4 regions of the Sinobaca sp. H24 genome follow, and region 1 is predicted to be linked to each of the others. Evidence: riboswitches for the same ligand, from Rfam matches in the RefSeq annotation. Region 1 holds a riboswitch; each other region holds the start of a gene.
The links. Region 1 has a riboswitch for thiamine pyrophosphate ahead of MMY81_RS27710 (ABC transporter ATP-binding protein). Riboswitches for the same ligand answer to the same signal wherever they lie in the genome.

Region 1 (7,351 bases):
TCGCTTTCGCTTCCACATCCCGCCAGTACTGCAGCCCCTGCAGCAAACAGTACGGCCTGCCTGATCCATTTATTCCGCTTATTCATTATCTATTTCCTCCTTTTTTTGTAGTTGCATATTCTACTGCTTTTACTGCCAAAAAAAGACCAATGCCTACGAGCGACAACAGAACAATCGGTGCAAATACGCCGGCTGCGTCCATCTGCGTCATCATCCTGCGGCTGAAATATCCGAGTCCCGCATCTGCTCCCAGCCATTCTCCAATAGCCGCACCTATGACACTCAGCGTAACTGCAACTTTTAATCCAGAGTAGAAAGAAGGAAGGGCCATCGGTACCTGAACTTTTCTGAAAATCTGCCAGCTTCCGGCGCCCATCGTCCGAAGCAGATCCTGCATATCCCTGCTTGCTGTCCGAAGACCGTCAAACGCCCCGACTGTGATTGGGAAAAAAGTAATCAGCACCGTAACAGCGACTTTGCTCCACATGGAATAGCCAAACCACAAAACAAAGATCGGAGCAAGTGCAATAATCGGTATGGTCTGCGACGTGATAAGTAAAGGAAACACACTCTTTTCCACCACCCGGCTCCGGCTCATCAGCACCGCAATGCCAACTCCGCAAACAATTGAGATGCCAAGTCCGGTTCCTATAACGAGAAGTGTGGCCGGCAGGTGTACAAGAAATAATATATCAGCGAGCTCCACCAGCCGTTGCAGCACCGCAGACGGTGCCGGCAGTATATAAGGCGTGTCATACCAGCGGGCTCCTGCTTCCCAGATAATAAAAAAAACAGACGCAAGCAGAGCCGCTCCGATGTAAGAAACGCCTGTCCCTTTCCAGCCATTCATCGCAGCCTCTCCTCCCTGCGCATTCTTTCAATCAGCTCCCGCTTCAGCTTTAAGAGCTCCGGGTGATCCCGTGCCCCCTCGTCTCTCGGCCTTGGAAGCGGGACAGTAATTTCCGTGAGGGGACCCTTTATCGGCGGTTCGGTAAATAATAAAATACGATCGGATAGAAATAACGCTTCTTCGATGTCATGGGTAATAAAAATAAGCGTCTGCCTTGAAGCCTGCCACTTCTCAAGCAGCCACTCCTGCATCATAAAACGGGTTATGGAATCAAGCGCACTGAATGGTTCATCCAGCATGAGGATGTCGTTTCCTCCTACTACGGCACGAAGAAAAGACACGCGCTGCTTCATTCCACCGGACAGTTCATGTGGATACTTATGTTCGAGACCCCCGAGGCCGAATGCTTCTAAATGAGCGGATACCCGTTTTCCTGCCTCTTTTTTGGAAAGACCGTTTATTTCCAGAGGAAGCATGCCATTCTCCAAAATGGTGCGCCAGGGCAGCAGCATATCCTGCTGCGGCATGTAGCCTACCCTGCCAAGCCTTATGCCGGAATCTGATCCGTGCAGATGCACAGACCCATTGACTGGATTGCTTAACCCTGCGGCAAGCCGGAAGAACGTTGACTTTCCTGAGCCGCTCGGTCCAAGCAGGCTGACAAATTCTCCTTTCTCCACTACAGCCTGCACCTGCTCGAAGATCGGTGCATCGGTATCAGCATAGGCATAGGTCACATCCCGAAATTCCAGTGCCGGTTTCTGCTTTTTATTCATTTCCGCCCCCTTTTTTACATGTGCCTTGCTTTCCCGGAACTTGTATCTGCACACAAAAAAGCCGCTCCAGTAGAGGAGCGGCGGAAAAATCGTTCTATCATTAAAAACAGCACGAGAGGCTGCTTTTTCAGGTGAACATTCCGCACTTTCCTCCGCTGGTGTTATCCAGATCAGGTTCCAGGGTTAGGATGAATATCATCCCTCTCAGCTTTGCAGCACCCCTAGTGCTTGTTATATGATTTGTCTTTGCCTCTTAAAGATAGCACATATTCGAAATGGTTCATACCGGAAGTTTTATTCCAGAAAAATCTCTGCTCCTGTAACACGTACACGCATGATATGATTAAGAAAATGTCTACATTAGGAGAGTCTATTATCGCTGATACCATACTCACTATACATCTTGCTGCTGTAGCAGTAGTTATTCTGCTCGCAGGTGCTGTTTATATATTTCACAAGACCAATATGAATCGGACCGCTGTTCTTCTTCACTACCTGCTTCGATTCTTCTATCTGCCGCTGCTGTTAACCGGCGGGCTTGTTCTCGGTCTTCGTCCCGTTTATTTAGGCGGCCTGTTTAAACTGGCCTGCGGCTTAATAAGCATCGGATTAATTGAAGTTTACTTTGTTCACTTATTCAAGAACACCGGCCACCCTCTCTTCGTCCGTTTTGTGATAGGATTTGTTATATTTACTATTATTTTAGGATTGCTGCTCCCTCAGGGCATTTATTTACTATAAGACGAATTTGACACATAAAGGAGCGTTTTCCCATGGCAAAAAACAAAAAACAATTTGCTGTTATAGGCCTAGGCCGATTTGGAGGGAGTATCTGTCGGGAACTTTATCATTTAGGCTATGAAGTTCTTGCGATTGATCAGGATGAAGAAAAAGTGGACGAATACGTCACGTATGCTACGCAGACAGCCTGCATCGACTCTACGGATGAAAAAGCATTAAAGTCCCTGGGTCTTGGCAACTTTGACCATGTGGTTGTCGCTATCGGTGACCATATTCAGGCAAGTGTGCTTACGACACTTGTATTAAAAGATATGAACGTACCGATTGTCTGGGCCAAAGCCCAGAATAAATACCATCAGAAGGTGCTAGATAAGATCGGCGCTGACCGGGTAGTACACCCGGAATTTGATATGGGAATCCGTGTTGCCCACAACATGACTTCGGAAAAAGTTATTGATTTCATCGACTTGAGCAATGATTACACAATTGTCGAAGTGTATGCTACAAAAAAACTACACCGTAAAACCTTGATTGATTCAAATGTCCGGGCCACGTATGGCGTGACGATTCTTGCGATTAAACGAAATGAAGACGTTAATGTATCTCCCCGCCCTAATGATCAAATTGAGCAGGGAGACATGCTGATTGTTTTAGGTCACAAAGATGAGATCCGCCGCTTTGAGAACGAAGGCCTTTAGATTTAAAAGATTTCCGTTTTTAATGAAGCGGGGTCTCCCAAAAGGTACCCCTGACCAGCAAAATGCTGCCAGCCAAACCAGGCGCACGCTTTCGGCAGGCCATGCCTCAGCTAAAGAGAAAACCTTTCTTTATCTTCAGCGATGGCTGGTCTGCCTGAGTCGGCACCTGGTTATTTTTATGATTTTTCATAAGAGTCAGCTTAAAAAAATAAATAGCTCAACGATGCAAAAAGAACCTCACATCCTTGTAAAGTGGATGCGAGGTTCTTCATTTATTTCCTCATAGCATGATAAAAATATTTTTTGGGACAGTCTCTTTTTAATAAGATTCTTCAAAAGTGGTTGGATTTTCTTCGAATCGAACGCTTTTGCCTGTTTCGCTGCTCTCATAGAGCGCCTCAACGATTTTTGTCACTTTCATCGCCTGCTCCGGCTTCACAATAAGCTCTGCTTCACCTGTGCAGGAATCCACAAAATTATTTGCCTGATAGTACGGCTCTATATTATCGATTTTATTAATTTGAGCCGTGCTGTTTAACAGGGTGCCATATTTAGATTGATACAGTTCAAACGGAAAGAGCTGTAAACCGCCTTCTACTCCGGAAATGCTCAGCTGTTCCGTATCTTCTTTTATATTAGCTGCCCAGGAGCATTCCAGCTGCATCGTAATATCGTTTTCAAATGTGATATATCCGGTTACATGGTCTTCCACGTTAAATGTGTTCTGGTCAAACTGACCCCACTCGTTCGTGAGATTCGGCGCTTTGCTCAACCGATCGTACGTTTTTGCCATTACTTCCAGCGGCTTCGGATTTCCAAGCAGCCATAAAGACAGATCAAGCAGGTGACAGCCGTAATCAATCAGGCTTCCTCCGCCCTGGAGTTCTTTATTTGTAAAGACGCCCCAGCCCGGAACTTTCCGACGGCGCAGCGCCTGGAAACGACAGACGAGCGGGTCACCGATTTCATGGTTCTCCATCATCTGCTTGGCAATTTGGGCTTCCGGCCCAAAGCGGTAGTGAAAGGCAATAGCAAGAACCGAGTCTGTTTTTTCAGCGGCTTCTATCATGCGTTCGCATTCTTCTGTTGTGATAGCCATCGGCTTTTCGCAAAGAACGTGAATGCCGCGGTCCAGAGCCTGTACTGCTATATCTGCATGAAACTTGTTCGGCGTGCAGATCACAACGGCATCTACTTCTTCAAGCATTCTTTCAATGTTGTGATATACCCGGGCAATAGAAAAAGCAGCTGCTACTTCCTGAGCCCGGTCCTGATTAATATCATATACGCCTTCAATGGAAACTTTATCTTCCAGCTGCTGAAAAGTGGGAATGTGCCTGGACTGCGCGATTCCACCTGATCCAATGATGCCAATTTTTAGCTTATCCATTAGAATATACCCCTCTAGTGTCGCCATCAGCGTTTAACAGCGGTTGTGCCGGCAATAGGTTCAAGCGGCTGAGCGTTTCCGTAAACCGGCTTTGGTGTGGCCAGTCCAGCTGCCCAGTGCACGCCGTTACGTATCACACGCTGAATGTCTGCATGGTAGTACGTCGGATACGTTTCATGTCCAGGGCGGAAATAAAAGATTTTTCCACGCCCGCGCTGAAAAGTGGCACCACTTCTGAATACTTCTCCACCCTCGAACCAGCTGACAAATAACAATTCCTCCGGTACAGGGATGTCAAAATGCTCCCCGTACATTTCTTCTTTTTCCAGCTCAATGAATTCTCCTATGCCTTCTGTAATAGGATGCGTCGGATTGACGACCCAAAGGCGTTCCTTTTCATCCGCTTCCCTCCACTTCAAATCACAGGAAGTACCCATCAATTTTTTAAATATTTTCGAGAAATGGGCAGAATGCAGTACCACCAGTCCCATTCCTTCCAATACGCGTTCTTTCACACGCTCTGCGACTTCTTCGGTCACTTCGTCATGAGCCTGATGACCCCACCAGATAAGAACGTCTGTATTGTCGAGAACCTCTTTTGTTAATCCGTGCTCCGGTTCGTCCAATGTAGCCGTGCTTACATCAAGTCCCTCTTCTCTCAGGAAGCCTTGAATCGCTCCGTGAATTCCTTCCGGATAAATGGAAGAAACCACTTCGTTTTCTTTCTCGTGCCTGTTTTCGTTCCATACAACTATTTTCATAAAAGCCTCCTGTATTCATTATAATATATTTTCGTAATAAATTAACCTTTTGTTGCTCCAGCGGTCAGCCCGGAAATGAGCCATTTCTGCAAAAATAGATAAATGGTGGCAATCGGAAGCGCGATCAATACGGATCCCGCAGCAAATCGGGTGAAATTATTAGAAAACTGATCATTTACAAAATTAAATAATCCCAGTGCCAGCGTATAATTTTCTTCACTTCTTAAAATAATGCTGGGCAGAAGAAAATCCATAAAGGGCATCATAAAGTTAAACAAGGCAACGATTGCCAAAATCGGCTTTGCCAGGGGAAGAAGAATCGTAAAGAAAATTCGGAAATGACCAGCTCCATCCATCCTCGCTGATTCATCAAGTTCTTTTGGAATCGTATCAAAATATCCCTTCACAAGAAAGGCGTTCATCGGAATGGCTCCGCCAATATAAATCAGCATAAGACCGGCCAGCGAATCAAGCAGACCGATAATATTTAATAGAATATAAAGAGCTACCATTCCCATTAATACCGGAAACATCTGCAGAATTAAGAAAGCATAAATGCCGTACTTTCTGCCTTTGAAACGGTATCTGGAAAAAGAATAGGCCGTTAAGGCGACGATAAATGTAGCGACGACAGAAACGGTAACGGCAACAATTAATGTATTTTTATACCAGGTTAAATACATGCTGTCAGGATCGGTGAACAGCCAGATGTAGTGTTCCAGGGAAAAATTCTCAGGAATAATGCTGGAGGAATATAGACTCGTGCCTTCGTTAAAGGAGAGACCGAGTGTCCAGAGCAGTGGATAGGAGATGACAGCAAACATAAAAGCAATCACCAGATAAATACCCGCTACCTCAAGCCTTGATTTTAGTTTAGATGACATTTATATTTCCCCCTCTTCTTTAAATGACCTGGTTCTTCTAAACTGCAGAATAGCAAATACTGCAATCATCAGCCCCATAATCAAGGAAATAACTGCCGCCATATTGAACATGTTGTTCTGGAAGGTTAAATCGTAGACCCAGGAAATGAGGATATCCGTTCCCCCGGCATTCTGACCCCGCACGGCAGGTCCGCCTTCATTAAACAAATAAATAATATTAAAGTTGTTCAAGTTCTGCGCATATTGCATGATAAGAAGCGGTGCGGTGGCAAACAAAACGTGAGGCAGTGTGATAAAGCGGAATTTCTGCCGTTTTGAGCCCCCGTCTACTTCCGCTGCTTCGTACCACTCTTTGGAAATGCTCTGCAGTACGCCGGTAAAAAGCGCAAAGACAAACGGAAAGCCCAGCCAGACCTGAATCATAATAAGCGCCGTTCGCGCCCAAAACGGATCGGTCAGCCACGGCAGGCCGTACCCCAGCAGCGGTTCCACAATGCTTCGGTTAACCGCTCCGAAATTATCATTAAATAGTGCAGCAAATATTAAAATAGTAACAAAAGCCGGCACGGCCCACGGAAGAATAAAGATCGTCCGGATCAACTTTTTGCCCTTGATTCGTTCATCATTAACGAAAACCGCTAAAATGAGCGCAAGCCCAATCTGCAGGGTGGTTGCGACAAATGTCCAGACAAGCGTCCATGCCAGAACGGATATAAACGTTTCCCGCCACACGGGTACATTTACAATATCTATGAAGTTTTCAAAACCGACCCAGTTTAATAAGTTACCCGGCGGTGAATTGTAGCGGTTATAGTCTGTGAAAGCGATGAGCGTCATAAAAAGAAGCGGAAAAACGACTACAAATATCAGGAGAAGCAGTCCCGGTGTTACCATTACATATGGAAAGGCAAAATCCCACCAATCTCTTAGAGACTGCATAACAGAAGGGATCTGCCACCCTTCTTTTAATTTAGCCGCATCCTTTCTCGCGTCCAAAATGTTTAATATATAAAAGCCCAGAGCAACCAGGCAGAGAAAGACAGCCAGTACCCCTTGAATAAGAAGTGTTCTGGAATCGTCAATCCCTTCTAGCGTCCCAAGTGTCCGTATGCCCCACAGCCCAATATTTATAAATTGAAGAAATGTAAGAACAAACGATAAAGCAAGAACAAATAGAATCGATCCTTTTATCCACCGCTTATTATAAAATTGTCCAAAGCCTGGAATAATACTCAATAAACCAGCCGTTCT
Region 2 (7,351 bases), on a different contig from region 1:
GAACCGGATATCTGCTCGCTGTGCGGAAAATACCAGCTGCTCAGATTCTGCTTGTAACCTTCACGAAAAAAGCAGCCGAAGAGATGAAGCAGCTATTTGCGCTGCCCGGTATCTCCGCTCAGGCAGTACGTCAGCTTCAAATACGGACCTTTCATTCTTTTTTCCTGCAGCTGCTGCGCGGCAGGGATATGATCAGAAGATGATGACAAGTGAGCGGTTTAAGCATATTATCATTAAAAAAAAGCTGAAAGAAGCGGGATTTGATGGGAAGTATCAGCCGGAAACCCTGCTTTCATTATACTCTTCTTATCGAATGAATAATCTTTCCCTCGCAGAAATGCCTGCTAAAACCCCGATGGAAATCGAGCAAAAAGGGGTTTTCCGCAGGTACGAAGCCTGGAAAAAAGAAGAGCATCAGCTGGATTTTGATGATATTCTCTGTCATGCATACGAACTGCTCTGCGAATCCGAACCTCTGCTGAAAAAGCTGCAGGAACGATTTCAATATATTATGGTAGATGAATTTCAGGATACCAATCCGCTGCAGTATGAAATGATGAAGATGCTTTCTGCAACGCACAAGAACTTATTTGTAGCAGGTGATGATGATCAGACAATTTATTCATTTAATGGAGCGCAAAGTGAAATCATCCTGGAATTTGATAAGGAATTTCCAACAGCAGAAATCGCTACACTCGATATTAATTACCGATCGACATCACCTATTACAGGATTGGGAAATGAAGTTATCCGGCATAATACGAATCGACGGGAAAAGACACTCAAATCTACAGTCTTATCTCAAACATATCCGCTTTATTTCCGGGCGGAAACGACAGATGAAGAAGCGAAGCTTGCCGCCGCTGATATTCTTCATAAAGTACAGAACGGCAGCCGGTCCTTTGCTGACTTTGCCATTCTTCACCGCACCGCCAGTGTAAGCCGTGCTATGTTTGAACAGCTTACGCTCCACCAGATTCCTTTTTTGTCTTTTACGACAGTGGATCAAATGTTTTACAATCAGTGGCCGATCAAAGCGGTAATGGATCACCTGCGTCTTGCTTTGAACCCTTATTATAACGATGCACTGCCTGAAGTGCTCCCCACGTTATTTATTAACAGGGAAAAAGGAATGCTTCATATCAAACGTCTAGAGGCTGTAGGGGAGCAGGCAGAGCCGCTGGAGATGCTTGAATCTCTCGGCGGACTGCGCGCTTTCCAGGTGAGCAAACTGCAGGAGAGAGAGCGTCTGCTCAAACAGATGAAACCAATGAAGCCAAAACAGGCAATAAAGAAAATGCGTGAAGCGTTTTATGATTCTTACCTGGAAGCTAATGAAGCACAGGCGGAAACAATGCATAAAGAAGGCGTGAAAGAAACGCTGGATGAACTCGAGACGTCTGCCGGCCGATTTGATTCGGTTCTTGCTTTTGTATCCTTTGTAGATGATATGGTGGAAATGTATAAAGGCATGCAGAAAAAAACGCAGTCCGCCAAAACAGATGCAGTGTCGCTTATGACAATTCATCGGGCGAAAGGTCTTGAATTTCCGGTCGTCTATTTAATCGGTGCATCGGAAACGATACTGCCGCATAGTTCTGCAGTAAAGGCTGCCGGATGTGGAGATTTTATAAAGAAGAGTAATGAAAGTGAAGAAAAAGCAATAGAGGAGGAACGACGCTTAGCTTATGTCGCTATCACAAGGGCAAAAGAAGAGCTCTATATCGGTTCCCCCGCCCAATACGCGGAAAAGCTGTGGAAGTATCCCGATTTTTTTTAGAAGCTTTCCCACATGCGACCCAAAAAAGGAGCCAGCCCATGGAACAGTTGCCGGAAGAAAGAAAAATAGTAAAAGCGTGGTTATGTACGAACGAGGATTGTATTGTATGGGTGAAAATTCAAACCCAGGAAGACGATACGCTTCAGGAAAAGACATGCCCTATCTGTAAATCAAAAATGGAAAAAGGCGAAAAAGAAGTTATTATCGCGCAAAGAAGAAACAACAGAAGATAATAAGAAAAGCGGACACATCCGTTAAGCCCCAGAGCTCCTGGAGCTCCTGCAAGAAGAGCCTGCGATTCGCTGACAGGAGGGAAGGAGGCTCGAGGGGCTGGATGTGGAGCTGGACAACAAGAAAGGAATAAGAGTCCTGGTCAGCCGCAGAGATTTCTGGAAAGTTCGCGCAGGAAGCTCTGCTGCCGAAGCGTAACCTGAAGAAGCGGCAGCGGTTGGACTCTTATTCTGGACAAAGAAAAGCGGACACATCCGTTAAGCCCCAGAGGCTTTTAAGAATGGATAAAAAGAAAAGCCTAAAGCGGTGTTAAAGTCGCTTTAGGCCTTTTTTTATAGGGGGAATGGTGGTGGAGCCTTTGGAAAACATGCTTTTGATCATGTATTGTCCATATTGGATCCCCTGATGATAAGACACTTTACCGGGAAGCGGCGGGATATGCTCGACATGAGCGTCAATAACGACAGGAACCTCACTGGTGGATGCCTGCTTCAATGCGTGCCGGAGCTCTTCGCGTGAATCAGCTGTATAGCCGATCCCCCCGCAGGCGCGGGCAAACGCTGCATAATCTATATCACTAATATCCGTTGCTTCAGGCTGATTGCCCATTGCCTGCTGTTCAAATTCAATCATCGAAATTTTTTCATTATTGAATACGACCATAATAATGGGGAGCTTATATTTTACAGCTGTTACAAAATCCTGCATGCCCATCGAAAAACCGCCGTCGCCGACAATACCAATCACCTGGCGGTCAGGAAAAGCAAGTTTTGCTGCAATCGCTCCGGGCAGCGAACAGCCCATCGTTGCAAGCCAGGAGGAAATGATCATCTTTTGCTTATTCAGGTGTAGATAGCGGGCGGTCCAGACTGTAATACTGCCCACATCGAGAGAGACAATAGCATCATCTTCCAACATACGCTGGATCTCAGCCATGGCCTGCTGAGGCTGCAGGAGCTTCGTTTCTTTATCAATGTCCTGCTGGAGTTCGTCGTTCCAGCTTTTCCGTTTTTTAATACAGCTTTGCAGAAAATCATCCTCTTTTTCTTCAAGCCCATTCGTGAACCATGGGAGAATCGAGCGCAGATCTCCTATAAGTCCGACCCGGGAAGGGTAATATTTCCCGATAACAGAAGAATCAATATCAATTTGGACGGCCGGGGTGTTCTCTGGAAGAAATTCACGATAAGGAAATGCTGTTCCAAGCAGGAGGAGCAGATCGGCTTCCTGTATGGCTTCATAGGACGGCTTTGTCCCAAGCTGTCCGAGCTGGCCCATATTGTGTGGATGATCATCCGGGATCATTCCTTTAGCCGGAAGGGAAACGATAATAGGTGCTTTGATTTTTTCAGCGAAAGCCAATACTTCATCGGCTGCACCTTCGGCTCCCTTTCCAACGAGAATAGCAGGTTTTTTTGATTCGTGTATATACGCCGTTGCTTCTTTGAGGTCTTTTTCCTCCGGACGTATAACAGGAGAAGAATAGATGGGGGACGTCATGGCTTCTTTTGATTTCACCTTCTGGCTGAATAAATCATCCGGAACAATTAGAACGGCCGGGCCTTTTTGGGCGTAAGCTGTACGTATAGCCTGATTAAGCATATCCGGAAGCTGCTCGGCTGTCTGGACGCGGCGGTTGTATACCCCTACGTCTTCAAACATCGCTTCAAGCTTTAACTCCTGAAAATGATCGGTTCCGACCATTGTGCTGCTGATTTGTCCTACAATAGCAAGGACTGGTACTTTGTCTTTTTTTGCGTCGTAAAGTCCGTTCTGCAGATGAACAGCTCCGGGACCTGCAATGGATAAACAGACACCAATCTGATGAGTAAGCTTGGCATGTGCTGAGGCCGCAAGTGCCCCTGTTTCTTCGTGTCGTATTTGAATAAAACGAATGTCTTCCTGTTTTCGGAGTTCTTCCATCAGTTCATTAATAGAATCACCCGGCATTCCAAAAATCCGGTCTACCTGCCACGTGTGTAAAAGATCAATCACCTGTTTACCGGCTGTTTGTTCGAGCATTAGAACATCCCCCGTTTCATAGTGTTATATAGGTTAAACCATTCCCTGTTCACGGACTATTAAACAATTCTTTCCAAACGTAGAGGTCTTATGCTACTTAAAAATATTGAACCAGCCTTTCCATTTAAACAAAAGCAAAAACGCCTGCTGTGCCGGCCATCGCTGCGAGAGTAATAAAATAGCCGTTATCTGCTGAAAGCTCCGGCATGTTCGTAAAGTTCATACCATACAGTCCGGCAATAAAGGTAAGCGGAATAAAAATAGTAGAAACAATAGTCAAAGTCATCATAATTTCGTTCATTCGATTGGAGTTGATCGTCTGATAGTTGTCCCGCATATCAGAAGTCATCTCGCGGTTCGATTGAATGAGTTCAGTCTGTTTTAATAAGTGATCATATATGTCCCGGTAGTATGCCTTATGTTCCGTAATAAGTTCCAGGCGCAGGTCAAGCATCCGGTAAAGAAGATCCCGCATTGGTACGATAGTCCGGCGCAGCTGAAGAAGGTCTCCGCGGATATCAAACACTTCATCAATCAAAGCCCCATATGTTTTGTCCGCGTCTTTTTCTTCAATTTCGTTCAGGCGGTCTTCCATTTGATAGAGAGGCGGGAAGTACGCGTCAACCATCTTATCGATAACAGAATAAATAATGTAATATGGCCCCTTATCACGAAAATCAGCAGAGGCCAGGGCCTTTTCCCAGACTGCATCTATCTCCGGCGAGGCGCTTAAGTGAAAGGTCACGACAAAGTTACTGCCGGAAAGATATCTACTTCTTTTTTAGCAAAGGTGTCCTTCTGAAGCGAATGCATGACAAAAAAACTCAAAATCTTCATAGTGATCGTATTTAGGGCGCTGCATGGAATGAAAGCAGTCTTCCACAGCGAGCGGATGAAAAGCAAAATCCTGTTCCAGCCGGGAAGCTTCTTCATCCGCAGGGTCTCTAAAATCAGCCCAGAACCATTTAATCGTGTTATCTGCCAGCAGCACAGAAATATCTTCATTTTCTTTCCACTCATTATGTATCGTAACCGCCATTGTGCGAATCATGGACGTGCTCCTTTCTGTATCTTAACCAACATATATAAATAGCCTATTTGTCACCAGGTCAAACATGCGGTTGTATGAAAACGCAATATATGATTTACTGGAAATACAAATGAATAATCACGCATCACTTCTAGGGGAGCTGTATAAGCTGAGAAAAGGAGACATCCTTGACCCTTATTACCTGATCTGGTTCATACCGGCGGAGGGAAGAAGCGGAAGACGGTTTCGTTGTCTTTGCTTCTTCTTTCAGGAAGAAGCTTTTTTGTATTCTAGATGCGAATCAGCCATTTGATGGGGGAGCAGAGATAATGACAGAACTATCCGGACTGTTAACACATATGGAAGAGAAGCAGGAAGATCTTCTCGAACTGGTGAGGACCTTAATTTCTTACAAAACACCGGCACCACCGGCAAGATACAGCAGAGATCCAGGCGTTTATTGCTTCGTATGTAAAAGAAATGAACTATGAGGTCGACACCTGGGACGTTTACCCCGGTGATCCTAACGTTGTAGCGACGAAAAAAGGAACCAGTTCATCCAAATACCACAGTCTTATACTGAACGGACATGTCGATACAGCAGAAGTGGAAGGATCAGAATGGACAACAGACCCATATCAGGCAGAAGTAAAAGATGGCTGGATTCAGGGGCGCGGGGCAGCCGATATGAAAGGCGGGCTGGCCGGAGCTTTATTTGTGCTGCGTATGTTCCATGAACAGGGAATAAAGCTTCCAGGTGACCTGACGCTGCAGTCAGTCATTGGAGAAGAGGTTGGTGAGGCAGGAACGCTTGCCTGCTGCAGGCGCGGCTACACAGCAGACTATGCGCTCGTTGTAGATACGAGTGATCTTCACATTCAGGGCCAGGGCGGCGTGATTACCGGATGGATTACGATCAAAAGTCCGGAGACGTTCCATGATGCCATGAGACGGAATATGATCCATGCAGGAGGCGCAGTAAGGGGAGCCAGTGCAATTGAAAAAATGATGGTTATTATCCAGGGCCTGCAGACGCTGGAAAGACAGTGGGCTGTAGAAAAGAGTTACCCCGGCGTTCCGGCCGGAGCTAACACGATTAACCCGGCCGTCATTGAAGGGGGAAGGAACGCGGCGTTTGTAGCAGATGAATGCCGGCTTTGGGTGACGGTTCACTTCTACCCGGATGAAACACATGAATCTGCCGCTGCAGAAGTAGAAGCACATATACGGAATGTGGCATCAGGAGATCCCTGGCTGCAACATCATCCTCCTGTATTTGAATGGGGCGGTACGTCTATGATTGAGGACCGGGGAGAAATTTTTCCATCGCTTTCGGTTGATAAAGAACATAAGGGGACGAACATGCTGGCAGACTCCCTGGAGAAAATATCTGGAGAAAAAGCAGTCCTTGATGTTTCTCCCACTGTAACAGATGGAGGGTGGCTTGGAGATGCCGGTATCCCAACAGCTATCTTTGGACCGGGGACGCTTTCGAATGCACACGCCGTGAACGAACAACTTTCTATTGATCAGCTGCTTACATTTACGAGAACGCTTGCCGTTTATATATACGAATGGCTGCACTCAGAAAAGAACGAGGAGGAATAGATATGTCATTCAGCCGCACGCTTCAGCAGAAACTGGAGCCGATCTGGACCAAAAACCACAGCCATCCATTTGTTACCGGGATGGGAGACGGGACATTGGACAAAGATGCATTTCGTTATTTCATGATTCAGGATTATTTGTATTTAAAAGAGTATTCCCGCTTGTTTGCAATGGGAACGATGAAAGCCCGGACACTAAAAACGATGGGGGAGTTCGCCGATCTGCTGCAGTCTACTCTGAATGAAGAAATGCAGCTGCACCGGGAATACAGTGCTAAGCTGAATATTACAGAAGAAGAACTGGAGCAGGCAGAGGCAGCCCCTGTCACTTTGGCTTATACAAGATACATGCTGCATGAAGGACAAAGCGGCGGGCTCGCCGAGCTGACAGCGGCCCTGCTTCCGTGTATGTGGAGCTACGCAGAAATCGGACGGGATTTAAGCCGTATACCCGGCGCTGCTGAGCACGAGTTATATGGAGAATGGATACGGATGTACAGTGATCCTGGTTTTCAGGAGCTTGCCGACTGGTGCATTGCTCTGTTGGATGAACTGGCAGAAGGGAAGCCTCAGCATGAACTCGACAAGCTGGAAGAAATCTTTTTAACGACAACTAAATTTGAGTATTTGTTCTGGGATATGGCCTATCATCATAAAACCTGGCCGGTATAATAGAAAGAA
Region 3 (7,351 bases), on a different contig from region 1:
CTACCGGATCAAGCTGGTCCGGCCGTCTCGATCCCCAAAGGGCAATATCGGAGCCGGGCTGATCAAGCACCCAGCGGATCGCAAGATGAATCACTCGCTTGTTATACTTGTTCTGCACATATTGATCGAGTTCATTCACTGCAGCAATGTAGTTTGGCAGGGTATCTTCCTGAAACTTAGGATCGTTGTTGCGCAGGTCATCTCCCTTGAACGTGCGGTCTGATGACATTTTTCCGCTCAACAGACCGCGGCATAAGCTTCCATACGATAAATTGGTTATATCGTGCTTTCTCGTATAAGGAAGAACTTCTTCTTCAATGCCTCTTTCAAAAATATTATACGGCGGCTGCAGAATATGAACCGGTGCCGTTTCCTGAAAGACATCTATCTGCTCCGGTGTAAAGTTGCTGAGCCCGATTGCTCTTATCTTTCCCTCATCGAATAACTTTTTCATAGCTGCTGCTGTTTCTTCGATATCTATTTCCGGATCCGGCCAGTGTACATGGTACACGTCAATATGATCACTGCGGAGCCGGCGGAGGGAGTCCTCTACTTCTTTTTTAATACGGGCTTCTGATGCATCTCTGTACATGCCGCCCTCTTCCGTCCAGTTTAATCCTGCTTTGGTGGACAGAACAATATTGTTTCTGCCGCCGTACTGTTCTACTGCTTTTCCGACAAGCTCTTCTGATTCTCCCAATCCATAGGCAGGTGCTGTGTCGATAAGAGAAATCCCTTTGTCTAAAGCAGCATGAATGGTTTTAATGGAATCTTCTTCATTCGTGCCTCCCCACATTTTACCGCCTATCGCCCATGTGCCAAGGCCGATGCGGGAAGCTTCTATCCCGGTATTCGCAATTTTAGTCGTTTCCATTTTATAGAACCTCCAAATTGAATCAAGTATCCTATTCTCATTACCGTTTTATCTTTCTTTTAAACAAGCCTCATACAAAGAAAGAGCATGCCTTCCGGCACGCTCTTTTCAATCGGGGACGATGGCTTCTGCTATCGTTCGAATATCAGCGATTGAATGAATATCTTCTTCCAGCAGAGGCAGGTACGTCTGCTGCTGCCCGGGAAATGCTTCTTTAATCTGCTTGATATAATCTGCTTCCTGCGCCCGTCTTTTTTGAATAAACGGACTGCTGCCCGCGGATTCAGGCATACACTTGTTAATTAAAATAGCAGGTACCGGCATATTAACCTGCTCAAGCAGCTGCAGGGCCCGTTTGGTTTCAGCAATAGGCAGCTTTTCCGGCACAAGCACGTACACACAGGCGGTTCGTTTTGGATCCATTAAAATACGGCGCACACGCGAAAACCGGTCTTTTCGCTCCATTAAAATCTGATAGATCGGATCCTCCACCGGCTCGCCGTCATTCATCCACTGCGAGTAGTTATCGTTCACTTTGCTTCTGCGTTTGAGCATGCCTTCCATCCAGGCTTCCATCATTTCCGGCAGGGAAAGAAGCCGGACCGTGTGCCCGGTCGGCGCAGTATCAAATACGATCGTGTCCACCGCTTCCTTTTCCTCCAGGATAATATGAATCAGCCTGTCGAATAAAGCCGATTCGTCCGAACCCGGTGACACAGCCGCCATATCAATCTGCCGGTTTACTTCATCTGCCATGGAGGAACGAACCACACCTTTAAGGTTCTGCTTAACCCTCTCAATATAGCGGCGGGCTTCTTGTTGGGGATCAATTTCCATCCCCCACAGGTTATCAGCCAAAGCGGTTTTCTCATCACCGATTGTCTGGTCAAACAGGTCGCTTAGATTATGGGCCGGATCTGTTGAAACGAGCAGCGTCCGATAGCCTGCTTCTGCAGAGGCAAGGGCAAAAGCAGAAGCGGAGGTTGATTTCCCAACGCCTCCCTTTCCTCCAAAAAACAAAATTTCTTTTTTAAATAAGGTTTTCATTCCGTCCCCTTCTTATCGTTGGATTCATTTATTAACAGCAGCGGATACCGGTAAGCGGTGATTTTTCCATTCCCATCCGCTTATGCCAGTCGTGAAAATGTTCCAGCATCTCCGGGTACAGTTCCAGCGTATAGTAAGATACCGGGTTGGGGAGACCGAGCAGCTCCGAAAAACAGAGCAGCATAAACAGGTCTTCCTCATCCCGAAGCTCTCTTTTACGCTCTGCCTGATGGGGCAGGCTGATCACTTCTTCGTAGTAAGCCAGCCACTGCTTGACCGTTTCCTGAAATCCCATTTTCACGCGCCTCCTTTACTCTTGATCAGGTTCTGTGTTCGGCGGTTCCCTGCGGAACAGCATGACTGCTTCAAGCAGAATCCATATAGTGAATCCTAATATAATTGATCCCATCACAAATAATAAAATCTGCGCTTCCCCGCCGCCTAATCCTGACCATTGGAACACAACCTGATTAATCATTGCCCAAAGAGTCATAAATAACAGGAAGAGCATCGGTACGAAGGTAAATAGGAAGTTTCGTCCTTTCCGGCGCAGCCAGATGCTGATTAATAACAGGCTGATACCGGCGAGCAGCTGGTTCGATGTACCAAACAGCGGCCAGAGCAGGTAGCCGCCGGAACCAAATCCGCGGTCGCCTCCAGGCAGAAGAACGAGTGCCATACTGCCACCGACAGCAATAGAAGTAGCTACGTGCTTTTTTGTAAGCGGCTTGACGTTATATTCCTGACCAAGCTCGGAAATAATGTAGCGCATCAGGCGCACAGATGTATCAAGCGTCGTTGCCGCAAAGCTTACAACGATAACCGCAACAATCGTTTCCGCGGTTCCCGGCGGAAGACCGATACCGGCCGCAAGCTGTCCGGCTCCACCAATAAAGTACGTCAGCCCATCCGCATTTGCTACATTATAGCTTTCATACGCATTTAAGAAATCTGTCTGCGTGGCAAAAAATGTACTTACAGCAAGAATGGTGATAAGAGCCAAAACCCCTTCTCCTACGGCTCCAAAGTAGCCGACAAAACGGGCATCTGTTTCTTTATTCAGTTGTTTTGACGTTGTACCTGAGGAAACCAGGCCATGGAAACCCGAAATAGCGCCGCAGGCTATCGTAATAAACAGCAGCGGAAACCAGGAAACATCAAGAACGCTACGTGTAACCGGCGCTGTCATTTCTGCGGCCGGCCAGGTAAAGAAAAGACCCAAATACAAAATAGCCAGTCCGATTACCAGCTGATGGGAATTAATAAAATCTCTCGGCTGAAGCAGCTTCCATACAGGAAGAACAGAAGCTATGTATACATAAATCATTAATACGGCAATCCATATCATAAAGGAAACGGAAACGGCATCAAGCCCGGCAAATACGGTGCTGCCTTCTCCTCCAAAGTAGCTTACCAGATCAATCTGAAGCGCAGGAATATAGCTTGCTGCAATTGCAGCGCTGTACATGACAGCCAGCCCTATTAAGGAAGGAATCAGCATACTTTTTCCTTTACGGTTGATCGTATAACCAATCCAGATCGCAAGCGGAATTTGAATAAATACAGAAATAACGCTGGCAGGAAAAGTAATAAAAAGATTGGCAATAACCCAGGCAAACACCGCATTTACCATCAATACAAGAATAAGAATAATGAATAAAAACAACAGCTTGGCCCGGCGGCCGATAATTTTCTCCGCCAGCGTTCCGATCGACTGCCCCTTGTTGCGGACAGACAGCACGAGCGTTCCAAAATCATGTACGCCGGCTGCAAACACCGTACCGAGAATCACCCATAAAAATGCCGGAAGCCATCCCCAGTAGACAGCAATAGCCGGACCTACGATAGGCGCTGCTCCGGCTACAGACGTAAAATGGTGACCCCAGAGAACAAATTTATTCGTAGGAACAAAATCGACACCGTCCCTGAATTCATGGGCCGGCGTTCGGAAATTGGGATCGAGCCGGTAAATCCGTTCTGCAATAAATTTTGAATAATACCGGTAGCCCAATGCAAATACGATAAAACCGACAAGAGCTAACACTATAGCTGGCATCATACTCCCCCTTTTCTCTTTTCACCCTTAAAAAGAAAGCGCTTTATTTATGCGCCGTAAGGAAAGTATATAAGAAAAGTCAGAGAATTACGATAGTTAATAGCTATTCCATAATTTATCAGCTGCCAAGAGTACCTATAAACTGAACGGAAAGAAAAATAAGCAGCAGAAAAAGCGGTCCCAGAGCCGCCAGTAAATAAGAGGCGCCTTTCGATTTAACAACCTGGCTGCAGAAAAACGAGATCGAAGAAGCCATCGTTACACCGATAAAGTAGCCTTCAAGGTTATACGTATAAATAATAAACAGGCCGTACAGCAGCCCACCGTTCCAAAAATAACAATCCCAGAATAGGATAGACAATTCCATTTTCCAAAGGGCGCAGAAACCGCAGCAGAAACATACCGGCAAGCGACCCAATATATGTATGGAAAACGAGAACGGCGGCAAGCAGTTCAAAATCACTGATTTCTCCTAAGCTTACAATATAAAAAATCAGCATGAGCAGCGTTACTGTCGTCGACAGCCCGCTTCCTTTTAAATAGGCCAAAAGTAAATTGCCTGGTATGTTCATTCGATTATTCCAGCCTTTCTCTCATTCTTCTTCTGTTCCTTACCCTTCTTTATTTGGATTTATGCTTCTCTCTTGATTTTACCGGCAGAAACCGTATGATGAGAGAGGAAACAAATATAAACCACTAGAGGTGTCGTTGGACTGAGAGAGGCAGAGCCTCAACTCTTGGAACCTGAACTGGGTGATGCCAGCGTAGGGAAGTGGCGAACGCTCTATACATATAGAAGCCTCGTCTTTCCTGTCTCTGTAGTTGGGAAAGGAGCAGTATATTGAAACATCAAAGACTCGTCATTATGATTGAAATCTCGCTCATGGCCGCATTGTCGATTATTTTGAGCTATGTGCAGTTCGGTGCTTTATGGGCAATGGGAGGGTCCATTTCTCTCATTATGATTCCTATATTTATTATCGCTTTCCGGCGCGGCTGGAAGGCGGGAGCGCTCACCGGGTTCATTGTCGGCATCCTGCAGCTTTTTACCGGGGCAACGATTGTTCATCCGGTACAGCTTGTGCTCGAATACCCAGTAGCTTATACGGTTCTTGGCGCCGCCGGTTTGTTTATTACTTCCCGATCGTTCACAAATGGAGTTCCTTATGCATCTATCGTGATCGGAGTGGCCTTTGCTGCCCTGCTGCGATTTATTGATCACTTTGCCTCCGGCGTGATCTGGTTCGGCGCTTATGCCGGCGACATGCCTGTCGTTTTGTACTCAGCCGTGTATAACGCTTCCTACCTTATTCCGGAAGCACTCATTACTATTGTTATTATTGTGCTGCTGGCTAAATATTCCCCAGCCTTCTTTCGTGCCCCAAAAACACTTTAACTTTACCATTGAAAGAAATATTTCAACAATGTCGCTATAATCGCGTACCCTCCTGCAGAAATAAGAAACGTAGGAAGGTGCGCATTTTCTTCGTTTGGCATCTCTTTATTTAATACATTCATCAGCATTGCGCCTGAGATAAATGCAAATACAACAGCCAGTCCAAGCGAAGAATACGGTACGAACAGACCCACCAGCCATCCGCCGAGAATACCGGCAGCCAGAACATAACGGGCCACTTTCTCATAGCGCTCTTTATCTTCACGCCATAAATCGTGTGATACGGACATAAAGTGAAGGCCTACCGCCAGTGCATAGAACACGCCCTGCACGGTTTCTACATCAGAGGCAAACACAATATAGGAAATCAGCATATTATACAGCGTAAAGAAGCCAACCTGTATGTAAAAAAAAATGCATCCCCATCCCGTTTTCCTTTTTTCTGCTGGGCATCAGCTGTTTTAAACACTGTATAAAATACCATCAGGCCTACTAAGCCCAGTATGTACAGCTCGGATTCCATTGTAAGCTCGCCGCTGAAGGCTTCCTGTTCTTCATGCAGAGCGGGCAGAACATAAACAAATATATAAGCTACGGCAATTCCTCCCGAAAAAGAGAGCCAGCGAAAGCTTCTGATCCTTGGGCCTTTTACAAAGATATTCGCAAATACCTGTATAAAAATAAAAAACAGCCCTATCATCAATACATCAAACGTCATCGCTATTCTTTCCTTTCCGACTTGATATAGACAAAAAAATCCCTTATCGCAACTATATCAGTTGAGATAAGGGATTTGCTATCGTCAGCGCTTTTTATATTTGTATATAGACACTGTTCCCTTCCACCTGCACCGAATAGGAATGAGTGCAGCCGACATCGGGAGCCTGGGCTTTCCCGTCCACCGTGCTTATTTTCCAGTCATGCAGCGGACAGAATACATAATCTCCGCTGACAATCCCCTGGGAAAGAGGACCTCCTTTGTGCGGGCAGCTGTTTCGGATCGCCCTGATTTTATCCGAATTCGTTTTGAAAAAAGCGATGGATTCTCCATTAACAAATATTTCTTTCGGAATGCCCTTTTTAAATTCTTCTACGTCCGCTACATATACTGCGGTTGTTTCCGTTATTTCAGCCATGGCCCCGCTCCTTTTTGTTTATTGAAGAACTTCTACTTTTTTCTGCCCAAACAGCTCTTCCCGCTTTTTCTCATTGCTCGTAATGGACTTCCAAGGATCGCCTGGAAGAGCTTCGAGGGCTGTATCCATTCGTGCAATTAGTGCTTTACGCTCTTCTTCATTATCCAGAATAACGGATTTCACATGATCCAGCCCTACACGTCCAATCCAGTGCGAGGTTCTTTCTAAATATCTGGCGTTTTCGCGGTAGTACTGAAGATAAGCACTGATCGTATCAATAACTTCTTCGGTTGTTTGGACTTTTGTAAGCAGTTCGCCGCCTTTTAAATCAACACCGCCATTTCCTCCGGCGTAAAGTTCCCAGGCGCCTTCCACCCCGACAATTCCCAAATCTTTTATACCGGACTCCGCGCAGTTTCTCGGACAGGCTGATACTGCCATTTTTACTTTATGTGGAGTGTTAAGCCGGTCGTATTTCTTTTCAATAGCGATCCCGAGACTAATGGAGTCCTGAGTGCCGAATCGGCAGAAATCCTTTCCTACGCATGTCTTCACAGTACGAAGCGATTTTGCGTATGCGTAACCGGAAGGCATGTTCAAATCCTCCCAGACAGACGGCAGGTCAGCCTTCGGAATACCAAGCATATCAATCCGCTGCCCTCCTGTTAATTTAAGCAGGGGAACATTGTATTTATCCGCCACTTCTGCAATTTTCCGAAGCTGATCCGGGTTGGTTACTCCGCCGTACATTCTCGGCACGACCGAATAGGTACCGTCATTTTGAATATTGCCATGCATTCTTTCGTTTACAAAACGGGATGACGGGTCATCTTCGTACTCTT
Region 4 (7,351 bases), on a different contig from region 1:
TTTTATCATTATTTCCCTTTTTATACGGAATAGGACCTATTAGGCGCCTTACATTTCAATATGATGACAGGGTCTTTAAGACTATATAACGCTTTGCAAAATCCCTTCTAATTAGGTCCCCGCCTGTCTTATACTAATAAATGACAACTAACCTGACATTTTATAAATAGTAGATATACACGGGTCGTAATTGAAGGGGGCTTATAGTGAATAATCGTTTTTCATGGATGAAGTGGGGTATTCCGTTTGTAATTATTCTTACACTTGGATGGACGGCATATTATTTTGTCACCCCCACTTTCAGCCATCAGTATCAGCAATTAACCGAACGTGTAGAAGTTGGCGTGAAATATACAAATCCCGAAGAATCTATTGTCTATATCCATCCATATATTGAAAACCCGAACAGCGAGGAAATCACCTGTTTTCACGATGATCAATTTGTAGAGATCCGGGTCCTGGACGAGGACGGCAATCACCTTGATAAGGCTGTCTCGATGGAAGAAAAGCGCGGAGCCTCTCCTGCCGATGAAGAAACATTAAAGCCGGGCCAGAAAACGATGAATGCCAACTATTATAAAGTGGAGCTTCCCGATAACGCTGCGTCCATTCAGCTTATTTACAGTGGCTCTGTAGAAGATCAATACGGCATTGACCAGCTCGAAGAGACTATTAACATTAACCTGGACTACCTTATTATGTAGAATGCCCCCTGCCCCTTTTAAAAAAAGCTTCCGGCTGTCTCTTTGACAGCCGGAAGCTTTTTTATTCTGCGGTGTTAACAAATATTTCTTCTGCATCAGGTGTTTCGGAAATGTAATCCATTTCTTTGAGCCAGCTGATAGTCTCCTCCCATGATTCCCGGCTCTGGGTTCCGAAGGCTTCTTCCTCTGTTTCCATCTTTCCCATTAGAATATCCAGGCTTTCTTCTTCTACTTCCCGTTCAAGCGGGAAATTTTCCTGATCTTCGTTTTCGAATAAAATATCCAGGCTTTCTTCTGGATGGTTTTTCATATACGTATATCCTTTTTCCGCAGCACTCCAAAAGGCATTAATTTTCGCTTCGTCTTCTTCCAGCGTTTCTTCATTCGTTACAAGAACCAGCTCGTAAAATGGCGGAACTCCGTAATCCACCGGATCAAAGTATTCCACAGAAGTGCCTGCGTGCTCGAGTACCGGCACTTCGTGATTAATATATGCCCCGCTTACCGCATCCGCCCGGTCGCTGACAAGAGAAGACTGCAGCTCAAAGCCGATACCACCAGATCGACCTCGTCAAACTGGCCGCCGTCGGTTTCTACCATGGTTTCTACGATCGGCTCATTGACCGGAATACCGGGGTAGCCTACTGTAAGGCCTTCTAAATCCCTCGGTCGTTCTATGTCGGAATCTGCTTTGTACACAACGTGATTAAGCGGAGACCTCACAATAGCCGCTACGCTCACGACCGGGATCCCTTCAGTACGTGCCGTAATGACGTCCGGCTGATATGTGATGCCAAGATCTACTTCTCCTGCTGCCGCCAGATTAAGAGGATCGGTGGGATTGGTAGGAAACATAATATTTACATCCAGCCCTTCTTCTTCAAAATACCCCTTTTCCTGCGCCGTGTATAAGTAGCTGTGAACCGCATTGGGATACCAGTCCAGCATAATATCGACTTCCTGCAGCTCATTGTTTTCTGTCTGCTGATCCCCGCCGCTTTCATTCCCACAGCCTGCCAGCACCAAAACCCCCGCAGTCAGCATCCCCGATCGTTTAAACCATGTGTTAATCTTTTTCATGATCTTCTTCCTCCTTTTTTTGTTGTCGCATATTCGATCGCTTTCACTCCCAAAAACAGGCCGATGCCTAATAAAGACAACAAAACAATTGGGGCAAATACACCAGCCGCGTCCATCTGTGTCATCATTCTGCGGCTGAAATAACCGAGGCCCGCATCCGCCCCCAGCCATTCCCCGATTGCGGCTCCTATAACGCTGAGCGTTACCGCTACCTTTAACCCGGAATAAAAAGAAGGCAGGGCCATTGGAACCTGAACTTTTCTAAAAATCTGCCAGCTGCCTGCCCCCATCGTACGAAGCAGGTCCTCCATATCTTTACTGGCTGCGCGGAGGCCGTCGAACGCTCCAACCGTAATTGGAAAAAAGGTAATCAGCACCGTGACGGCGACTTTGCTCCACATCGAATAGCCGAACCACAAAACGAAAATCGGCGCCAGCGCAATGATAGGGATGGTCTGTGACGTAATTAACAAAGGAAACACACTTTTTTCCACCGCCCGGCTCCGGCTCATAAGAACGGCAATACCGACTCCGCAAACGATAGAGATTGCGAGGCCGGTTACGATAACGAGAAAAGTCGCCGGAAGGTGCACCAGAAACAAAATATCGGCAAGTTCCCCCAGTCTCTGCAGCACAGCAGACGGCGCCGGAAGAATATAAGGCGTATCGTACCAGCGTGCCACTGCTTCCCAAATGATAAAAAATGCAGCTGCCAGGAGAGCCGCACCGGTATAGGAGGTGCCTGCGCTTTTCCAGCGATTCATATTATCCCGCCCTCTCTGCGCATCCTATTAATAAGTTCCCGCTTCAGCTTTACCAGCTCCGGATGGTCACGGTCATTTTCTTTTCTCGGCCTTGACAGCGGCACCGTAATCTCTGTAAAACGGCCCTCTATCGGCGGCTGCGTAAACAATAAAATATGGTCCGATAGAAACAAAGCTTCCTCTATATCATGGGTAATGAAAACCAGCGTCTGTCCGGCCATCTGCCCAGCAAATCGGGTAATAGAATCAAGCGCACTGAATGGCTCATCCAGCATAAGAATGTCACTGCCTCCTACTACCGCCCGGAGAAAAGACACTCTTTGTCTCATTCCGCCGGACAGTTCATGCGGGTATTGGTTTTCCACCCCGTCCAGGCGAATGCTTTCAAATGGGCGGACACGTTACGCGCCGCTTCTTTTTTGGGGACCCGTTTATTTCCAGGGGAAGCATGCCATTTTCCAAAATAGTCCGCCAGGGCAGCAGAAGATCCTGCTGCGGCATATAGCCGACACGTCCAAGCCTTGTTTCAGGTACAGAACCATGCAGAAGAACCGTGCCCTGATCAGGATGACTTAATCCTGCTGCCAACCGGAAGAACGTGGATTTTCCAGAACCGCTCGGCCCAAGCAGGCTGACAAATTCACCTTCCTTCACCTCTGCCTGTACATGTTGAAAAATCGTCCTCTGACTGCCTTTATATGTGTAGGTCACATCTCGAAATTCCAGTGCTGTCTCCTGATGTTCAGGTCTATACCGTTTATTCATTTTCTGCCTCCCTGCCCCACCACAATCCCGGAATCCCAACACAAAAAAGCCGCTCCAGCAGGGGAGCGGCGGAAAAATCAGTTCTATCAATAAAAACAGCTCGATCGGCTGTTTCTTCAGGTGAACCTTCCGCACTTCCCTCCGCTGGTGTTATCCAGATCAGGTTCCAGGGTTAGGATGAACAACATCCCTCTCAGCTTTTCAGCACCCCTAGTGCTTGTGGTATGAAATTATCTGTCTTCTTAAAGATAGCATACATTGAAAGCAGATTGTACCGGGAGTTTTATTTAAAGAAAAATCTCTGCTCCTGTATATTCAGCACACGTGATATGATTAAGAAAACGTCTACATTAGCTAGGAGAGGCTTTATGACCGATACAATACTTACCATACACCTTATTGTTATTGCTGCCGTCCTTCAGGTGCTATTTCACCAGACCAATATGAAGCGTACGGCAGTTCTTCTTCACTACGTGCTGCGATTTATGTACCTTCCAGCCATTTTTACCGGCGGGCTTGTGCTTGGCCTCCGTCCTGTTTATCTGGGCGGGCTGTTAAAAATTGCCTGCGGCTTTATCAGCGTCGGTTTAATCGAAGTCTACTTAGTTCAGCTGTTTAAAAACACCAGACACCGGCTGTTTACCCGGTTTATGATAGGATTTGTACTATTTACTGTTATCCTCGGATTAACACTGCCCCAGGGTATCTCTCTGCTGTAGGAAAAAAATGGACATCTAAAGGAGCGCTTTTTCATGCCAAAAAATAAAAAACAATTTGCCGTTATCGGCCTGGGCCGATTCGGAGGCAGTATCTGCCGTGAACTCTATCATTTGGGCTACGAAGTTCTCGCCATTGACCAGGATGAAGAAAAGGTGGATGAATATGTTACCTACCCAGACAGATGAAAAAAAAGCCTTAAAGTCGTTAGGGCTTGGCAACTTTGACCATGTTGTCGTCGCGATCGGTGATCATATTCAGGCAAGTGTGCTCACCACACTCGTATTAAAAGATATGAATGTGCCGATTGTATGGGCCAAAGCCCAGAATAAATACCACCAGAAAGTGCTTGATAAAATCGGCGCCGACCGCGTAGTCCACCCGGAATTTGATATGGGAATACGCGTAGCCCACAATATGACTTCCGAAAAGGTTATTGATTTCATCGACTTAAGCAACGACTACACGATTGTAGAAGTATATGCCACAAAAAAACTACCGTAAAACGCTGATTGACTCCACCAATATGGGCCACATCCTTGCTATTAAACGAAATAGACGTTAACGTGTCCCCTCGTCCCAACGATACGATTGAGCAGGGCGACATGCTGATTGTACTGGGCATAAGATGAAATCCGCCGCTTTGAAAACGAAGGGTTATAAGCTTACTGCTTCTACCCAAAAAGATGAAAGAACATCGTTTACAAAGAATTCGAAATCTATTTACCTCTACACGCTAGAGTGGTTTCTCGACAACCTAAAAAAACCAAGCCCGGGGGCCTGGTTTTTTAATAAGATTCTTCAAAACTGGTGGATTTTCTTCAAATCGGACACTTTGTCCTGATTCACTGCTCTATAAGAGCTTCGACTATTTTGGTTACCTTCATAGCCTGCTCCGGGTTTAACAATAAGTTCCGCTCGCCTGTACAGGCATCTACAAAGTTGTTCGCCTGATAGTATGGCTCAATATTATCAATTTTATTAATCTGGGCTGTGCTGTTCAAAAGGGTGCCGTACTTCGCTTGATACAGCTCAAATGGAAATAGCTGAAATCCGCCTTCCACGCCGGAAATGCTGAGCTGTTCCGTATCTTCTTTTATATTGGCTGCCCAGGAACATTCCAGCTGCCAGCGTAATATCATTTTCAAATGTGATATACCCGGTCACGTGATCCTCCACGTTAAAGGTAGTGTGATCAAACTGGCCCCATTCGTTCGTAAGATTCGGCGCTTTGCTTAAACGGTCATACGTTTTTGCCATAACCTCAAGCGGCTCCGGATCTCCAAGCAGCCACAAGGAGATCAAGCAGATGGCAGCCGTAGGTCAATCAGGCTTCCTCCGCCCTGGAGTTCTTTATTTGTAAATACGCCCCAGCCCGGTACTTTACGACGGCGGAGTGCCTGGAAACGACAAACAAGCGGGTCGCCGATTTCATGATTTTCCATCATTTGTTTGGCAATCTGGGCTTCCGGTCCAAAACGATAGTGAAAGGCAACGGCCAGAACCGAATCTGTTTTTTCAGCCGCTTCTATCATACGGCTGCATTCTTCGGTCGTAATAGCCATAGGCTTTTCGCAGAGCACATGAATGCCTCTGTTCAACGCCTGTACGGCAATATCTGCATGAAATTTATTGGGGGTGCAGATAATGACTGCATCCACCTCTTCAAGCATTCTTTCAATATTGTGGTAGACCCGGGCGATAGAGAAAGACGCCGCTACTTCCTGGGCCCGGTCCTGATTAATATCGTATACCCCTTCAATCGATACTTTCTCTTCAAGCTGTTGAAAAGTAGGAATGTGCCTTGACTGCGCGATTCCACCTGATCCAATGATGCCGATTTTCAGCTTGTCCATTACTATTTACCCCCTCTAGTGTGGCCATCAGCGTCCGGCAGCTGTTTTGCCTGCAATAGGCTCAAGCGGCTGGGCGTTTCCGTAAACCGGCTTTGGTGTAGCCAGTCCTGCTGCCCAGTGTATGCCATTGCTTATTACTCGCTGAATGTCTGTATGGTAATACGTTGGATATGTTTCATGTCCCGGCCGGAAATAAAAAATCTTCCCCCGTCCACGCTGAAAAGTGGCACCGCTCCTGAATACTTCCCCACCTTCGAACCAGCTGACAAACAACAATTCCTCCGGTACAGGAATGTCAAAATGCTCCCCGTACATTTCTTCTTTCTCCAGCTCAATAAATTCCCCTATGCCATCCGTAATGGGATGTGTAGGATTGACGACCCAAAGACGTTCCTTTTCATCCGCTTCTCTCCATTTCAGGTCACAGGAAGTACCCATGAGCTTTTTAAACACTTTTGAGAAATGAGCAGAGTGAAGTACTATCAGTCCCATTCCTTCCAACACCCGTTCTTTCACCCGTTCTGCGACCTCTTCGGTCACTTCATCATGAGCCTGATGACCCCACCAGACGAGAACATCCGTATGATTTAGAACCTCCTCTGTTAACCCATGTTCCGGTTCATCCAATGTAGCTGTGCTGACATCAAGCCCCTCTTTTTCCAGGAAGCCTTGAATAGCTCCGTGAATTCCTTCCGGATAAATCGAAGAAACCACCTCGTTTTCTTTCTCGTGCCTGTTTTCGTTCCATACTACAATTTTCATAAAGGCCTCCTATATCAATTATAATATATTTTAGTAATAAATTAACCTTTTGTTGCTCGAACGTTCCCTATGAAAATATACCCTTTTCGAAGGAAAAGAATGAATTACTGCAGTGAAAAGCTCTATTAGTGCGGATTCTGCAGAAAAAAAATGAAATGATGAGAATACTCATCATTTTAAAAATTAAATCATAACAGAAAGAAGATATTATTTTCTTATCTTCTTCACGCTGGCATTATGTAAAACTTACTGCGGAGTGATCCGAAACGTTTCGATTTCTCAGCTTCATTATAGTAAGCGTTTCCAAATAATGCAAGCAGAAATTCAACTAAGCAGAAAAGTAGGCGGAGTGAATCCTTTCCTCTATACTAATAAAAGATGAAAAAAGAGGAGGAATCAGCATGAGGCAGTCCCCTTGAATTGCAAAAAAAGGAGCTGGGTCCAGCTTCAATACCGATCATGCGCTAACTAATGCAGCGTCTCTTGCACCCGCTGAAAAAAAGGCGGTTTTTTTAACCTTTGACGACGGGCCGAGCCGCACTACTCATCAAATTTTGGATATATTAAAAGACAAACAGGCAAAGGCGGCTTTCTTCTGGCAGGGCCGGCTGGTTCATCCGCAGCGGCCTGCACTGCGGGTTATTGAGGAGGGGCATACGCTTGGCTCCCACACTCACCGCCATCCTAACCTTACATCGCTCTC

Region 2: linked by a shared signal. The riboswitch ahead of MMY81_RS01190 (acetylornithine deacetylase) and the one ahead of MMY81_RS27710 (ABC transporter ATP-binding protein) in region 1 are both predicted to bind thiamine pyrophosphate.
Region 3: linked by a shared signal. The riboswitch ahead of thiT (energy-coupled thiamine transporter ThiT) and the one ahead of MMY81_RS27710 (ABC transporter ATP-binding protein) in region 1 are both predicted to bind thiamine pyrophosphate.
Region 4: linked by a shared signal. The riboswitch ahead of MMY81_RS33935 (ATP-binding cassette domain-containing protein) and the one ahead of MMY81_RS27710 (ABC transporter ATP-binding protein) in region 1 are both predicted to bind thiamine pyrophosphate.

Annotation. Positions count from the first base shown of each region.
Region 1 is NZ_JALBWT010000037.1:26,066-33,416, forward strand. It holds gene MMY81_RS27700 (ABC transporter substrate-binding protein) at 1-86, opposite strand, end outside; gene MMY81_RS27705 (ABC transporter permease) at 86-850, opposite strand; gene MMY81_RS27710 (ABC transporter ATP-binding protein) at 847-1,626, opposite strand; TPP riboswitch at 1,757-1,859, opposite strand; gene MMY81_RS27715 (DUF1516 family protein) at 1,978-2,367, shown strand; gene MMY81_RS27720 (potassium channel family protein) at 2,400-3,065, shown strand; gene MMY81_RS27725 (Gfo/Idh/MocA family protein) at 3,385-4,455, opposite strand; gene MMY81_RS27730 (ThuA domain-containing protein) at 4,482-5,216, opposite strand; gene MMY81_RS27735 (sugar ABC transporter permease) at 5,258-6,100, opposite strand; gene MMY81_RS27740 (sugar ABC transporter permease) at 6,101-7,351, opposite strand, start outside.
Region 2 is NZ_JALBWT010000001.1:201,983-209,333, reverse strand. It holds gene MMY81_RS01215 (UvrD-helicase domain-containing protein) at 1-203, shown strand, start outside; gene MMY81_RS01210 (ATP-dependent helicase) at 200-1,780, shown strand; gene MMY81_RS01205 (cold-inducible protein YdjO-related protein) at 1,819-2,013, shown strand; gene MMY81_RS01200 (pyruvate oxidase) at 2,321-4,033, opposite strand; partial or broken gene corA (magnesium/cobalt transporter CorA) at 4,158-5,072, opposite strand; TPP riboswitch at 5,207-5,309, shown strand; partial or broken gene MMY81_RS01190 (acetylornithine deacetylase) at 5,390-6,671, shown strand; gene tenA (thiaminase II) at 6,674-7,342, shown strand.
Region 3 is NZ_JALBWT010000001.1:104,267-111,617, forward strand. It holds gene MMY81_RS00610 (aldo/keto reductase) at 1-874, opposite strand, end outside; gene MMY81_RS00615 (ArsA family ATPase) at 983-1,921, opposite strand; gene MMY81_RS00620 (cory-CC-star protein) at 1,953-2,216, opposite strand; gene MMY81_RS00625 (carbon starvation CstA family protein) at 2,232-3,977, opposite strand; gene MMY81_RS00630 (hypothetical protein) at 4,096-4,233, opposite strand; gene MMY81_RS00635 (hypothetical protein) at 4,262-4,549, opposite strand; TPP riboswitch at 4,666-4,765, shown strand; gene thiT (energy-coupled thiamine transporter ThiT) at 4,819-5,373, shown strand; gene MMY81_RS00645 (hypothetical protein) at 5,376-5,747, opposite strand; gene MMY81_RS00650 (hypothetical protein) at 5,741-6,091, opposite strand; gene nirD (nitrite reductase small subunit NirD) at 6,186-6,509, opposite strand; partial or broken gene nirB (nitrite reductase large subunit NirB) at 6,528-7,351, opposite strand, start outside.
Region 4 is NZ_JALBWT010000005.1:141,108-148,458, forward strand. It holds gene MMY81_RS09480 (hypothetical protein) at 207-704, shown strand; gene MMY81_RS36245 (ABC transporter substrate-binding protein) at 766-1,257, opposite strand; gene MMY81_RS36250 (ABC transporter substrate-binding protein) at 1,206-1,784, opposite strand; gene MMY81_RS09490 (ABC transporter permease) at 1,781-2,548, opposite strand; gene MMY81_RS33930 (ATP-binding cassette domain-containing protein) at 2,545-2,913, opposite strand; gene MMY81_RS33935 (ATP-binding cassette domain-containing protein) at 2,933-3,313, opposite strand; TPP riboswitch at 3,433-3,535, opposite strand; gene MMY81_RS09500 (DUF1516 family protein) at 3,682-4,032, shown strand; partial or broken gene MMY81_RS09505 (potassium channel family protein) at 4,066-4,534, shown strand; partial or broken gene MMY81_RS09510 (Gfo/Idh/MocA family protein) at 4,788-5,886, opposite strand; gene MMY81_RS09515 (ThuA domain-containing protein) at 5,914-6,648, opposite strand; gene MMY81_RS09520 (polysaccharide deacetylase family protein) at 7,068-7,351, shown strand, end outside.